Regions from separate parts of the Flagellimonas algicida genome, predicted to be linked through region 1. Evidence: riboswitches for the same ligand, from Rfam matches in the RefSeq annotation. Region 1 holds a riboswitch; the other holds the start of a gene.
What was found. Region 1 has a riboswitch for cobalamin ahead of metE (5-methyltetrahydropteroyltriglutamate--homocysteine S-methyltransferase). Riboswitches for the same ligand answer to the same signal wherever they lie in the genome.
Positions count from the first base shown of each region.

Region 2: another riboswitch for cobalamin. It lies ahead of ACPD8L_RS05300 (TonB-dependent receptor plug domain-containing protein); the one in region 1 lies ahead of metE (5-methyltetrahydropteroyltriglutamate--homocysteine S-methyltransferase).

Region 1 covers NZ_JBMYIX010000001.1:647,378-655,355, forward strand. The annotation lists gene ACPD8L_RS02820 (tetratricopeptide repeat-containing sensor histidine kinase) at 1-723, opposite strand, end outside; tRNA gene ACPD8L_RS02825 (tRNA-His) at 998-1,073, shown strand; gene ACPD8L_RS02830 (PAS domain-containing protein) at 1,158-1,649, opposite strand; gene ACPD8L_RS02835 (acyl-CoA thioesterase) at 1,674-2,057, opposite strand; gene ACPD8L_RS02840 (cysteine-rich CWC family protein) at 2,044-2,301, opposite strand; gene metE (5-methyltetrahydropteroyltriglutamate--homocysteine S-methyltransferase) at 2,338-4,659, opposite strand; cobalamin riboswitch at 4,820-5,021, opposite strand; gene ACPD8L_RS02850 (M28 family peptidase) at 5,176-6,741, opposite strand; gene ACPD8L_RS02855 (NAD(P)/FAD-dependent oxidoreductase) at 6,910-7,978, shown strand, end outside.
Region 2 covers NZ_JBMYIX010000001.1:1,171,668-1,179,645, reverse strand. The annotation lists gene ACPD8L_RS05325 (6-phosphogluconate dehydrogenase) at 1-239, opposite strand, end outside; gene ACPD8L_RS05320 (DNA recombination protein RmuC) at 243-1,589, opposite strand; gene ACPD8L_RS05315 (ABC transporter ATP-binding protein) at 1,650-2,429, opposite strand; gene ACPD8L_RS05310 (FecCD family ABC transporter permease) at 2,429-3,460, opposite strand; gene ACPD8L_RS05305 (ABC transporter substrate-binding protein) at 3,461-4,621, opposite strand; cobalamin riboswitch at 4,676-4,896, shown strand; gene ACPD8L_RS05300 (TonB-dependent receptor plug domain-containing protein) at 4,966-6,822, shown strand; gene ACPD8L_RS05295 (ABC transporter substrate-binding protein) at 6,840-7,775, shown strand; gene ACPD8L_RS05290 (S41 family peptidase) at 7,804-7,978, opposite strand, start outside.

The DNA.
Region 1 (7,978 bases):
CATGGCCAAGTCAAAATCCTTGGCATCCTTGTAGAGTGAGGCCATATTGCTCGAGGTTTCGGCGTCTATGATATCATCACCCAGTTTTCGGTTGATTCGTTGTACCGTATCATAAAATATAAGGGCATTCTTATAATCTTTCTGGTCGGCATACAAGCTGGCTATATTTTCATTTAATATGGACAGCATTTTTTTGCAATCAATACGGCGGGCCACATCAATTCCTTTCAGATAAAGATTCAGGGCTTCGGCATAATTGCCTTCATAACTATAATCATGGGCCAGACCATTGATGATGTCCAATTCGGAAAGCTCATTCCCGGTTTCTTCAGTTAAGATAAGAGCCTCCTTAAATAGGGCCATAGATCTTTCACGATTACCCTGATCAGAATTGTAGTTGGCCATACCGCTTAACGCTTTTATGATCCCTCCGGTATACTCAATGTCGGTACTATATTTCAATACCCGCTTGGAAATGCTATGTAGGCTATCACTGTTGACAAAACGATATGAGAATGCAAGATCGGAAAGTAAGTTGATATGGGTAGTGTCCTTGGTATTGAACCGATTGGTGGATTGTAACCTTTTTAATTTATAGGAAAGACTATCTTTTTTGGTCAGTTGCGCGTGTGCCAATGAAGACATCAGAAGTACGCACCAAAGAATGGCAACTTTCCCAAGTTGGAATTGGAGTAGTGAAAGGTTGAATTTTTTATGGGGCATACTACGCTAATCTACCAAGTGTAAAAATACCTTTCCATACCTGTTGTAAGAAACTAAATGTTGTGAAAGGTCAAAAAATGTGTGTTTTATCCGCTTAAAAATGCATTTCATCGATATTTGTAGGAAATAGACTTCAATTTATATTGTGTTGACCTTATGTGATTTACTTAACAGAAAGTGGACACCTTTAAAAAAAGTTGATTTTGCTTAAGGGAAGTAGTAAAATCTTTTGGTTGAATCAATACAAAAAAGTATTTTTGCATCCGCTTTTAATGGTGGTTGTAGCTCAGCTGGTTAGAGCGCTGGATTGTGGTTCCAGAGGTCGCCGGTTCGAACCCGGTCTTCCACCCAATAGCCCAGAGCCTCTGTATTTTGCAGAGGCTTTTGTTTTTTGGGAAACTTATATTGAAAAAGGGGCTGGTGTACTTTTCCGATTAAGCGGCAGGTAATTCCTTTTCCAACGCCAAGAAGTTTGTCAGAATGTTGTTGCGATCATAAATGGGAATTATTTTGATATGGCATATATAGGTTTCCCCATTCTTACGGTAGTTTATAATAGAACCTTTATACCCATGCCTATGCTTTAACTGTTCCCGAATTTCCAGTTTAATGGTTTTTGAAGTTTTGGGTCCTTGAAGAAAATGAGGATTTTTTCCCAACGCAAAACTTTTGGAGTATCCCGTCATTTCTTGGAAACCGTTGCTTACCCAAACAATATTTTGATTGGATTTTGTAAGGACAAGCGCATCATATTCTTCTTCAATGATGGTTTCCCGTACCTTGGAAGCGATTTCACTTTTTAGAATTGACTGTAGTTGGGTGACGTCATTTTTTCTCCGTAGTCGCCCACATAATTTGTGGTAATGCTCCAAATACATGTCAAAACTAAGTAGGGGCGAAACATAGGTTTTATTTTCTTCCTTCATATTCCAATGGTTTAGTGGTGGGTTTTACAATACTGGAATAGGCTTTTTGTTTTCGTCCAACGCCACAAAGGTAAATAGGCCACTTATGGCCTTTTCACGGGTATTGGAGTACATTTCTTCCAGAAAAATATCTACTTGTACCTTTAGGCTAGTATTCCCGATCTTCACTACCGAGCCTATCAATTCTATGATGGTTCCTGAGGGGATGGAGGATTCAAAATCAATGCGGTCCGTACTCACCGTGACCATCTGTTTTCTGCTAAAGCGGGTTGCGGTAATAAAGGCCACCTCATCCATTAAGCTAAGGGCAGTACCTCCAAAAAGTCTATCGTAATGGTTCACCGTATTGGGAAATACCGCTTTGAATATGTTGGTTTTGGATTGCTCTATCCGTTCAGCTGTTGTCATGGTTTTTTCTGTAATAAATCCCCAGTATTTTTTTTAGGGATTGTTGGTGTTTTAAGTTCCTGTATTCGGCCTTTAGTGCTTTCATGCATTGGGCACAAAGACAATCGTCATATTTTAGATTAATGTATCCAGACTCTTCCTTATCGAGTTCAATAGTCGTACATTGACACAAGGTGATGGAACCCATTTTACATTCGAAACGGGTATTGCAGCGCGGGCAATTTTTTTCCTCGTGATGTGCCATATGGGTAAGGGGCCAATTTTCATTGGCCCCATTGTTTTAGTGCACTGGTTGTTTAATGGTATCTCTCATCTGTTGTGCGGCCGAAACCATGATTTTCAGAGCCTCCTTGGTCTCTTCCCAACCTCTTGTTTTCAATCCACAGTCTGGGTTTACCCATAGCTTGGAAGCGGGCAACACTTTTTCAGCTTTTTGTAAAAGCCCCAAAATCTCTTTGGAAGAAGGAACCCGTGGAGAATGGATGTCATACACCCCAGGCCCTATATCGTTGGGATAATCGAACTGATAAAAAGCATCCAACAGTTCCATTTGGGATCGGGAACACTCAATGGTGATCACATCGGCATCCATGTCCGCAATGCTCTGGATAATATCATTGAACTCGGAATAACACATATGTGTGTGGATCTGTGTGGAATCCTTTACACCACTTGTAGATAGCCGAAAGGCCCCTATGGCCCAATCCAGATAATGGTTCCAATCTTTTTTGCGCAAAGGCAATCCTTCGCGGATGGCAGGCTCATCTACTTGGATTATGTTGATGCCTTCTTTTTCCAGATCCAAGACTTCATCCAGAATGGCCAATGCAATTTGCTCACAGGTAGCGGATCGGGGCTGATCATCCCGAGCAAAAGACCATTGCAAAATGGTTACAGGTCCAGTCAACATTCCCTTTACAGGTTTGTTGGTCAATGATTGTGCAAATGAAGTCCAGAAAACCGTCATGGGATTTGGTCTGGAGACATCGCCATAAATAACAGGGGGTTTTACGCAGCGCGATCCGTAACTTTGGACCCATCCGTTTTGGGTGAACGTGAAGCCTTCCAGTTGTTCCCCGAAGTACTCCACCATATCGTTACGTTCAAATTCGCCATGCACGGGTACGTCCAGGCCAATTTCTTCTTGTAATGCTATTGCTTTTTCGGTCTCACTTTTTAGATATGCAACATATTGTTCCTCATTGATCACCCCCTTTTTAAACAATGACCTATTTTGTCTCACTTCCCTAGTTTGAGGGAAAGACCCAATGGTAGTGGTTGGAAAAAGAGGAAGCTTTAAATGTGATTCTTGCAGGACCTTCCTTTTCTCAAACGGGGATTGTCTATGGTAATCCTTTTCATCCAACTGTTCCAGACGTTGTTTCACTTTGGTTTTATGGATCAATGTGGAATTCTCCCTTTTTTTGATGGAAGCCAAATTCTCCTTGAAAAGAGGATGGGATCCATGATCAGGGATATGGGCCAGTGTCTTTAGACTTTGGAGTTCTTCCAATTTCTGTTTGGCGAAGGCCATCCAATCCTTTATTTCGTTGGAAAGCACTTTCTCGTTTTGTTCCAAGTCCAAATCATAAGGCACGTGCAACAACGAACAAGATGGAGATATAAAGATACGGTCCTCTCCTAATTGTTGTTTGGCTTGCTGAATATATTGCAATGAGGCTGCGAAGTCATTTTTCCAAATATTCCGCCCATCGACCACACCCAAAGAAAGAGAAATGTTTTCTCTGCGTTTATCGGACTTTAAAACCTGTTCCAGTTGATTGGGCCCTCTTTTCAAATCTAAGTGGAGTGCACATACCGGCAATGAAAGCACAGTATCAAGATTGTTCCCGTAATCCCCAAAATAACTGGCCAAATAGGTTTTTAGGTTTGGGAATTTTTCTGAAATCCTATGATATACATGGATAATGGCTTCTTGTTCCTCATGTGTAAGGTCTGTGGACAGTATAGGCTCATCAAATTGTACCCAGGTCGCTCCCGCTTCCGTCAATCTTTCCAAAATGGTAAAATATACAGGAAGAAGCTTGGACAATAAATCAAGCCTTTTAAAACCCTCTTCTTTTTCCTTCCCCAGTAGCAGATAGGTTACAGGACCCAAAAGCACAGGTTTCGTATGGATTCCAAGTGATTTGGCTTCATTGAATTCGTCAATGACTTTTGAGGATAGTAGTGCAAACTCTTGATCTTTGGTAAATTCAGGAACGATGTAGTGATAATTCGTATCGAACCATTTCGTCATTTCCATGGCAATGACATCCACGCCATCTTTTTGCAAGCCCCTCGCCATGGCAAAATAAAGATCCAATAAATTTTCATTGGATGCCTGGGCATTTTTGTAGCGCTCTGGAATGGCACCCACCATTAAAGTGGTGTCCAGAACCTGATCATAAAATGAAAAATCGTTGGAAGGGATAAGGTCGATTCCCTTTTCGTGTTGGAGCTTCCAGTTTTCTTTTCGGATGCTCTTTCCGGTCACGAGCAGTTCCTCCAAAGAAATCTTGCCCGACCAATACTTTTCGCAAGCCCTTTTCAGCTCACGGTGGGCACCAACTCTTGGGTAACCCAAATTGCTTGTCTTCATTGCTAAAGCTTTTATAAAATTGAACAATTAGATAAAAGCTCCTTAGCTCAACTTCGCAATGCCTTAAAACAAGAAGAACGCGTACGGAATTTGCCCGGGTTGATGGGAAAGTTCAAACGTTCGACCTGCCTTATACGCGAAGGCACCGTCAAAATCCCACAAAGTGGGAACGAAAAGGCAGGTATCCTGGCTCATCCGATTTTTACCGCCTTCTCATCTTTTTAGAAAGACAATGGCTCTAATGGCAAAAACATGCTATCCCAAAATGGGATCGGACTTACAGTTGCGCGTCAGCTCGTGATTTACACACGATTCCCTTTTAACTCCATTCTTCAATGAAGACCTTTATCGTTTTGATAAAGAAATTAAGTAAAGAACTTATTTGGTGTAAAAATATGGAATAATCACATCATTTGGCAAGTCTGGTGATATAAGAAATTTAAAAGCCTTATTTGTCGTTTGCTTGTAATGAAAAAGCCCTCATTTGGAGGGCTTTTCTGTATGATTCCTTGAATATTATTCAATGGGTTTGTCTACCAGAACCTTATTGGGCCTATTGGCTACTTCCCACGCCGTATGGAAAATAAGACGGCTTCGGTTCTCCAAAAGATCGTAGTTGATTTTGTCCGGGGTATCGCCCGGTCTGTGGTAATCCGCATGGGTTCCGTTGAAATAGAAAATTATGGGGATATTGTTTTTGGCAAAGTTGTAGTGATCACTTCGATAATAGAACCTATTGGGGTCGTTTTCATCGTTGTAAGTGTAATCAAACTCAATGTTGGTGTATTTCTTGTTTACCTCTTCTGATAAATTGTGGAGTTCCGTACTCAACTTGTCTGAACCGATGAGATACAAATAGTTTCTGTCCCCATCCCTGTTGGGGTCTATACGGCCGATCATGTCTATATTGAGGTCGGCCACGGTTTGGTGTAAAGGAAATATAGGGTCTACATCCGTATAGTATCTGGAACCCAACAGCCCTTTTTCCTCTCCGGTCACATGAAGAAATACAATGGACCGCTTTGGTCCATGGCCTTCATCGGCAGCTTGCTTAAAGGCTTGGGCTATTTCCAAAAGAGCAACGGTCCCAGAGCCGTCGTCATCCGCGCCGTTGTTGATTTCGCCATTGGCATTGACCCCAATATGGTCTAGATGCGATGAAATGATCACATATTCATCGGGCTTTTCGGACCCTTTCAATACCGCAACGACATTTTCTGAGTCAATCTTTTCGTTTCCACTTTCCACACTCAATTTTATGTCTACCGTGATTTTTTCCGGTGTGGCATTGGCATCAATATCCTTTTTAAGGTTGGTGGCGGATTTTTCGTTGAGCATGATCAAGAACACCTCGCTGTTGTCCCCGGCCAACTCCATTTTGCCACTACTATTGGTTTTTATAAAATTAAAATACCCTTGGTACCGAGGGTAGTTTAGGGAGTCATAATATAAAATTCCCCGGGCGCCCTTATCAATGGCCAGATTGGCCTTCTTTTCCATGCCATCGGACATATTGCCCCAGACCGATTTTTGATCGGTACCGGTCACTACATAGGTGCCATCTGTATTGGCTGGTTCCCCTGCTTTGATGAGAACTACTTTTCCATTTACATCCAGTCCGGTATAATCCGAATAGTTGCCGTCTTCGACCCCATAGCCTACATATATGATTTCATTATAATCACCTTGCGCCACCGTAAAGGTCACCACATCTTCCCCTAAGGGAAAAGTGGTGTTGTTTATGCTGATGCTACCTTGGGGCACACCGGCCACTTCAAGGGGAACTTTTTGAAAATAGTCGCCATCTACCTTGGCTGCTGGAATGTCCATGGCCTCATATTGGGCTTTCAGGTATTCCGCTGCTTTCTTTTGGCCGGGTTTTCCGGTTTCCCTCCCCTCGAACTCATCTGATGCATAGGTATATAAATGTTCCTTTAATTCATCTTGGGTAATGGTATGGGCATAGGTAATGGACAAATCCGGTCCTTGCTGGGTTGCTGTTGAGGCATTTTCTGAAACTGTTTTTTGGGAGGAGTTGCAGGCAAACATCAGGCCCAGGGCAAACAAGCAGATTTTTTTCATTGTGTGATAGGTTTTCAAAATTTACCAAAAGTACTTAAAAGATTACGAAAGAAATGATGGGCGCCTGATTAACTTTTTCAAGCCCTTTATGTATCTTGGCTCCCTATTTTAGAGCTTTGTGGTTAACCTAAAACAGGGCGATATTTTGCCTTGGAAATGATTCGAAGTATGGGTAAGAACAAGAACGTCATAGTGGTCGGTGGGGGCATTGTTGGACTTTCAACAGCCTATTTTTTGCAAAAGGAGGGACACCAGGTCACGGTTTTGGACAAGTCCGATATTACTTCCGGGGCCTCTTTTGTCAATGCAGGCTATTTAACGCCTAGCCACATTATTTCTTTGGCCTCCCCGGGAATGATTTCAAAGGGAATCAAGTATATGTTCAATTCTTCCAGTCCGTTTTATATGAAGCCCCGATTGGATATGGATTTCTTCAAATGGGCCTGGTATTTTAAAAAATCATCCACCAAGGACAAGGTGGAGCGGTCTATGCCTGTCATCAGGGACATTAACCTTATCAGTAGAAAGTTGTATGAGGACATGAAGGCTTCGGGTGACCTGGGTGATTTTCATTTGGGTGATAAAGGTCTGCTCATGATGTATCAGACCGATCAAGCAAGGGACCATGAATTGGAAGTAATGGAGAAAGCCAGTGCATTGGGGTTGGAAGGTAGACATTTGAACAAGTCCGAACTCCAGAAGATGGAACCCAATGTTGAACTGAATGCCGAAGGGGCCATTTTGTACGAATGCGACCGACATACCACTCCGCCCCAGATTATGAAAAGTATGGTGGATTTCCTTACCAAAGTAGGAGTGACCATTAAAAAGGACGAAGAGGTGGTAGACTTGAAGATTTTAGGAAATACCATTTCGGAAGTGGTCACCAATAAAGGAAGTTATGTAGCCGATGAAGTGGTTTTTGCGGCAGGTTCATGGACTTCTCTTCTTTCCAAAAAATTGAAAATAAAGCTTCCGTTGCAGGCGGGAAAAGGATATCGCATCAATGTGGAAGCACCCACCGGAATATCCATGCCCGCAATTTTAATGGAATCCAAAATGGCGGTCACGCCAATGAAAGGTTTTACCCGTTTTGCTGGGACCATGGAGTTTTCAGGAATCAATAGCATCATTCGTAAAGAAAGGGTGGAAGCCATTGCCAAGGGAGCAACACATTATTACAAAGGACTTACCATATCAGAAGAAGACAAGAACAATGCCCAGTGCGGTTTGCGTC
Region 2 (7,978 bases), 520 kb from region 1:
TTCATTTTTTCAATGATCTCCGTTTGGCTGTCCTCCACGGAAAAGGAAAATACATTGGTACCCGAAAGTCCCTGACTGATTTGTCCTTCCCAGGTTTTTACCACAACACCCCTACGACTGAATTTGATGAGTTCCCCAGAGCGATAGCCTTCACTGAAGGGCACGTAGTAGATAAAGGCAAAATAGGCTGCAATTCCCAACACTATGGCGGAAATGGCGATAAATAAAAACTTTCTCACGGCTTATAGTTCTAGTTTAGGGTCTTCTTCAAAATCATCCTCGTGGGCACGCTTTAAAATAGGCTCAGGCAAGGATTTTTTGGCTTTGGCCCCCATTTTTTTCAATCGTTCAATACTGGTAATGATGTTGCCACGGCCATCCACCAACTTGTTCATGGCGCCACGGTACTCACTTTTAGCTTCGTCCATTTTCTTGCCCACTTTGGTCAAATCGGATACAAAACCTTCAAACTTGTCATAGAGGGCGCCGGCCTGTCGGGCAATCTCAATGGCATTTTTTTGCTGTTTCTCATTGCTCCACATGGTATCAATGGTGCGCAGTGTGGCAAGCAATGTAGAGGGGGTCACAATGACAATGTTTTGTTCAAAGGCCTTGTTGTAAAGCGAAACGTCCTCGTTTATGGCCACGGCAAAGGCGGGCTCAATAGGTACGAACATCAATACAAAATCCGGACTTTCCATTTCATAGAGGTCCTCATATTTTTTGGCGGATAACTGTTCCACGTGCTTTCGCAGCGAGTTGATATGGTCTTTTAGGAATTTGGGCTTGTCATCTTCCTCGGCATTGGTATACCGCTCGTAATCGGTCAATGAGACCTTGGAATCCACGACCATTTTTTTACCATCGGGTAGGTGGATGATGACATCGGGCATGACCCTACTGCCATCATCACGAGTAAAGCTTTGCTGGACACTATACTCCCTATCTTTCTCCAAACCAGACTTTTCCAAGACCCGCTCCAATACCAATTCTCCCCAGTTTCCCTGCATTTTGCTATCCCCCTTCAATGCCTTGGTCAGGTTTTCGGCCTCTTGGGTAATTTTAAGGTTTTGGTTTTGGAGGTGGAGCAACTGTTCTTTGAGGGCAGAGTGTATGCTGATGTTCTCCTTTTGCGAATTTTCCACCTTTTCCTCAAACTCCTTTATCTTTTTGTTGAGAGGAGTGAGGATGTTCTCGATGTTCTCTTTATTGCTCTTGGTGAACTTTTCACTTTTTTCTTCCAGAATTTTGTTGGCAAGGACCTCAAACTCTTTGGTGAACTTTTCCTGTAGTTTTTCAACCTCTTCCTTTTGTTCCCTGTTTTTGAGTTGAAGGTTTTCCAAATCGGCCTGATAACGCACCAACTGGTTGCTTTGCTGTTCCTTTTCGGATTGTAACTGTTTCCGTTCCTCATCACCCAACAACAATTTGTCATTTAAGGATTTGATGGAGGCATGGAGTTGCTGTTCCCGTTCGCCCCAAACACTTTCGGTGGACTTGGTCTTTAACTTTTGGATGTACATACCACCAAACAGCCCCAAGGCCAATGCAATGATTCCTATAATGAGATAGATAAGTTCTGCGCTCATGAAAAGATTTCTTCGGATAAAGATAACGGATTCCGACGGATGCCGAAATGGAAAACATACTTACTTATTCACCTTGAATGTACCTGTTTTGGCATCAAACTGAATCATTTCCGAAGGAAACAAGCGCTCAAAATGGTGCTGCTCAATCAGTTCGCATGGTGTCCCGAACGGGTTGTTTACGCCGTCCAGAATCAAGGTCTTATCGCACAATTGAATGGCCAAATCAATCTCATGGGTAGTAAAGAGAATGGTTTTTTGGTTTTGATGGGCCAATTGCTGTAACAATTTCAAGATTTGAACCTTGTGGTAGAGGTCCAAATGGGTGGTGGGCTCATCCAACAGAATCAAAGGAGTGTCTTGGGCCATGGCCCGGGCAATAAGAACCCGTTGCAACTGACCATCGCTCAGTTCGTGGCATTTGGCATTCCGTAAATCGTTGAGTAAAAAAGCATTTATACTTTGGTCAATGTGGTCTTTGTCCATTGAAGAAAGGCTTCCCAACCAATTGGTATAGGGTTGTCTTCCCAAGGCAATGAGTTCCTGTACGGTAAGATTTTTGGAGGCAGGGGGTTCGGTAAGGACCACACTGAGTTTTTGGGCCATTTCAGATGGGGAATGGTTCTCCAATGTTTTACCCTTCAAGTAAATGTTGCCGCCTAGTTTGGATTGAAAACCACCCAAGGTTCGGAGTAAGGTGGATTTCCCGATTCCGTTGGCTCCTACAATACCGCACAGCGTTCCCGTTTCCAAAGAAAAATTGATATGTTCTGCCACAACTTTTGAGCCATAGCCAATGGCCAGTTCCTTGGTGGAAAGGATATGTTTTTCAACGTTTTCCATCAGAATATCATTTTACGTTTTCGTACCAACAACCAAATCACCACAGGTGCCCCTACCAATGAGGTAATGGCATTAATGGGCAATACGTTCACCGAGTTGGGCAATTGGGCCAAGGTATCACAGAGCAGCATCAAGATGGCCCCATAAAGGAACACGGCAGGCACCAAAATGCGATGCTCCATGGTGTCGAATATCTGTCGGGTAAGATGGGGCACCGCCAATCCGATGAAGACAATGGGTCCGGCAAATGCGGTTATGCCACCGGCCAACAAACCCGCGGCGGCGATGATGACCAACCTTGATTTTTTCAGGGAAACCCCAAGACTTTGGGCATAATGTTCCCCCAAAAGGAAGGCATTCAGCGCCTTGATGGAGAGCACACAGAGCAAGACACCTAAAATCACAATCCCCGCCAACAAGGACAATTGTTGGGAACTCAAATTGCCCACGCTACCAAAAGACCAAAATATGAAGCGCTGTAAACTTTCCGCGCTGGTAAAATAGGCCAGTACGCTGACCAATGCCGAGGTGATACTGCCAAACATCAACCCGATGATCAATAGGGCCATGGTGTCACGAATACGTTGTGCAACAATGAGCACTACGGCCAGTACCAAAAAACTACCTAGACTGGCAGCAATGGCCAAGGAAACATCACCCACAAAAGACAGGGAAGCAAAGCTTGAAACAAAAGAAGCCCCCATTAAAAGCAGTGCAGCTCCCAGACTGGCGCCGGAGCTAATGCCCAAGACAAAGGGTCCTGCCAGTGGATTTCGGAACAGGGTCTGCATCAAGAGTCCGCTCAGGGAAAGTCCACCGCCTACCAAAAGTGCCGTGAGCGCCTTGGGAACCCGATAGTCCCAAAGAATGTATTCCCATGAGGGCACTTCCAAGGGTTTGCCCAAAAGCCCGGAGAGGGTTGCCGAAAAGGGAATGGAAACGGAACCCGAACTGATGTTCAATACCACTGCAAGGCAGAGTGCGACCGAAATCAGCACAAAGGAAAGGCGATATGATCTTGGGTGCGACATCTACTGCAAAGGCCTGTAAAAATGGGGTTCATAACTAGGCAATAGTCCCGGATGCAAGATGGAAATAAGGTCTTTCAACACCAAATCGGGGCGTTGGGGCGCCAATTCATAAAAAACCAATCCACCCGTGGCTCCCTTCCTGATGGCATTGGAATATACCTTCTTATTGGAAAATGCCGAAAATTGGAGGTAATGGATGTTGGCTTGTTCCAATTCTTCATATGTTCCGTGAAGGGACGGATTCAACCAATAATCCACTTGTTGTGCTTTTTCCAGGACGGCTTCCAAACTTAAACCGATTCCCCCGGTCTCTTCGGTATCGGCCCAGATATAATCAGTATTGGCATCTTCTAAAAATTGGGCCATCCAACTTTTTCCACCGGAAACGTACCACACATCCTTGTAGAGACCCCCAGTAAGTACGGTAGGACGTTCTTTGGCATTTTTGGCCAACAGTTTGGCCTCTTGATAGGACTTTTCAATATCGTTAAAAATGCTGTCGGCTTCCATTTCTTTCTGAAAGAAAGGGGCAAAGAATTTGATCCATTCCGCTTTTCCCAATGGGGTCTGTTCCACCCAATCCCCATTATAGACCACAGGAATCCCCGACCGTTTGATGATGTCATAGGCCTTGTTGGTATCATTGATGCCAAATCCCATGACCAGTTCGGGGTTGAGCTCCAGCACCACCTCGGTATTGATATTCTCATTGGTACCCAATTCTTTGATCAGGCCTTGGTCGATTCGCTGCCGGGTGGCAGTAGATGAAATCAAATCGGTATTGGGAAACCCGACTACGGATTCGAGTACACCCAAGGCTTCCAAGGAAGGAATATGAGTAGTTGAAGTGATTACCATGCGCTCAACCGGTATCGCCACAATGGCATCATAGGCGTCGCTAGGCAAGGTAATGGCCGCTAATTTCTCCCTGGGTACCAAGGCATACTTGAAGCTTTTTTCAGTACCAGGCCAAGCCGCTGTGACTTCAATTTCGGTAAACTGGCCATTGTGTTGGACCGTAAAGCCCGTAGCATATTGGATTTGGGATTCCTCCGCAGTTACTAGGTCGATGACTGGTGCCTTCTTTTTTTCTCCGCAGCCCAAAACCAAGAGCAAGGAAGCGATTCCAATGAGGAGTCTGGATAACTGTTTTTTTGCCATGGACCAAAAGTAAGATTAATTAACTTTTGCCAAAAAAGATTAAACAGATTGATTACTTTCGCGTTGAATTTTGGTTTACACGTTGTTGTTGACGTGTGATTAAAAGGGAATCCGGTGAAAATCCGGAACTGTTCCCGCAACTGTAAGTTTATGCCAAACTTGTTTTGGCACCCTTGTGAAAAGGGATGTTGTTTCTTCAAAACCACTGTCCGTTGGATGGGAAGGTTAAACTACATAAGACAAGTCAGGAGACCTGCCAAATTCAAACAAACAATGTTAAACTTTCGGGATAAAAGTTTGCGTATGAACACCATACTACGCTCCCGTTTATTGATTTAAACGAAATGAAGAAAAATCATTTATGGTTATGTGCCGCCCTTTTGGCAGGCAAGGGACTTTGTGCCCAACAACAAGATTCGGCCCACGTGCAACAATTGGATGAGGTTGTAGTGAGCGATTCCAAATTTGAACTGAAGCGTGAGAATTCAGGAAAAACGGTGATCAAGATCACTGCAGAGGAATTAGAACGAAAACAAGGCCAGACCGTGGCCCAGATCATCAACACCAAGAGTGGGATCGAGATTACGGGAAGCCGTGGACGTGACGGCGATGTTTTGGGCGTTTTTGCCCGTGGAGGTCGAGGAAGACAGGTTTTGGTCATCATTGACGGGGTCAGGGTTTCCGATCCATCATCCTTTAGCCAAGAATACGATTTGCGATTGCTTTCCACGGCAAACATTGAAAGTATTGAGATCATCAAAGGAGCGGCGAGTACCCTCTACGGGACCAATGCCGCTACGGCTGTGATCAACATCACCACCAAGAAAAGCTCCAAAGAGAAATTGGCAGGGAACTTTCAAACCACGATGGGAAGCAATCAGACGGCTGATGACCAGAACTACAATTTGGGCAACCTCAGCAATGCGGTTTCCTTGAACGGGACCTTGGACAAGTTCGATTATGTGGTGGATTTCTCCAACCGTAGTTCCAAAGGGCTTTCCGCTGCGGTGACCCCGGAAAATGAAGAGGACAATTTTTCCCATTTCAGCACCAACGTTAAATTGGGCTATCAATTTTCTGAGAACTTTCGATTGTCCGTATATGGAAACCAGACCCGATATTCGAATGAATTTGATGCCGATTTCATGGAGGCCCCTAACCGTTCCAGAGTGGACCAGAAGAGGGCCGGAGTCACCTCATCTTTTGCATATGGGAAGGGATCGTTGCACCTGAACGCAGCATATACGGATTACGAAACGGATTCCAAAAGCACCTATGGGGAGAGTATTTCGGACGGAAAGAATCTGGTACTTGATTTTTACAACAAATATGTGATCCACGATAAATGGCATACCATTTTGGGCGTAAATTATCTCAAGGATGAGGCGACGTTTTCCAATGATACGGATTTCAATATTGTTGATCCCTATGCCAATGTGGTCTATGTTTCTGATTTTGGATTGAATTTGAATGTGGGTGGACGTTGGAACAATCACTCCGAGTATGGCAGTCATTTTGTGTACAATCTTAACCCTTCCTACGTTTTTTCATCCGCCAATGGGTATGTAAAGCTGTTCGGGTCGTATGCCACATCGTACATTACCCCAAGTTTGACCCAATTGTTCGGGGATTTTGGGTCCAATCCGGACTTGGAACCCGAGGAGAACAGAACCCTTGAAGGAGGTGTGGAGTATAAAGTCAATGATGGATTGCGTTTGAGTGCCCTGTATTTCAATCGAAATGAAAAGAATGCCATCGGGTATGACCAGAACTTTACCAGCATCAACATTTCTGATGAAATCGATGCCAATGGGGTGGAAGTGGAGCTGTCTTGGAACCCTTTTGATGTTTTGGACATCAATGCGAACTATACTTTTACGGAACGAAAAGGGGACAATGCCATTCGAATTCCCAAGCACAAGGTGAATTTGGCATTGGGCTACCAAGTTTGTGAAACCACTAACCTTTCCTTGAGCTACGCCTATACTGGGGAACGTTTTGACACCAATTTCATGACTTTTACGGATGAACCCTTGGAGGCATTTTCCTTGGTGAATCTGTATGTGGAGCATCAATTGTTGCCCAACAGGTTGAAGGTCTTTGTTAACGGTTATAACCTATTGAACGAAGAATATACTGAAGTCATCGGCTTTACCACTCGTGGTAGGAATGTGGCCTTTGGGTTGAATTTGAACCTATAAACACCCGTTGCAATCCTATGCTGAAAGTCTGTTCCTTTTTGCCGGCCGTTACCCAAATGCTTTATGATATGGGGCTCGATGGACATTTGATGGGAATCACCTTTGAATGTCCCGAACAGGCCTTGAGGGAAAAGAAACCTGTGGTACGCTGTATTCTTGAAGGTAAGAATTTGTCCAGTCAGGAAATCGATTCCCTTTTCTCGGCCAGTAAGCACCAAGGGAAGCAATTGTACTATGTGGATGAAAAGCTTTTGGAGCAAATGGCCCCAGATATTATTTTCACCCAGGATATGTGCGATGTTTGCCAGATTGATACCGCTTGTACATCGACTGCCGTGGCCAATCTGAAAAAGCAACCTGAGTTGATATCCATTAGCCCTGAATCCTTGGAAGATGTTTTTGAATCGGCCATTACCATTGCGAAGGCTTTGGACCGGGAAGAAGTGGCCTATAGGTATTTGGAAGGACTTCACAAGCGTATGGAGTCTGTGACCGACCAATTGCGTGCGGCCAAGGCACTGCCCAAGCGGGTCATGCTCATGGAGTGGATTCAGCCCATATTCAACTGCGGTCATTGGATTCCCCATCAGATTGCCTATGCGGGAGGTGTGGATATGCTTTCGAACCCGTCTGGGGATAGTGTGGTCACCTCTTGGTCAAAAATCACACAATACGACCCAGAGGTTTTGGTCATTGCTCCCTGTGGTTTTGGGATTGACCGAACCATGGAGGAAATCCATCTTTTAATGCAGCGGCCGGGATGGGATGGCATCAAGGCGGTCAAGGAAGGAAAGGTTTTTATTGCGGACTACGATATGTTCACGCAATCATCGGCCAATACCTTGGTGAACGGAATAGAAGTGCTGGCAGGACTTTTCCATCCTGAGGCACTGGAAATACCGGAAAACTTAAGGAGTAAATGTCGAAAACTAAATCTTCAAGCAGTAGAGTAAAAAAGAAAAGCGGCCTAGGCCGCTTTTTTTATTGTAGATATTGGTTCTTGCTCAACGTTAGGTTTACGTCCAACGGCTTGTCCAGATACATATTATCTCGTACTGGGGTCAAAACCCTGGAACTAATAAACCCTTTTGCAGGTATCTGGACCGAAAAACTTTTCTTGGCCGACACTCCGGTGATTTCCTCTATGGCACGGGCC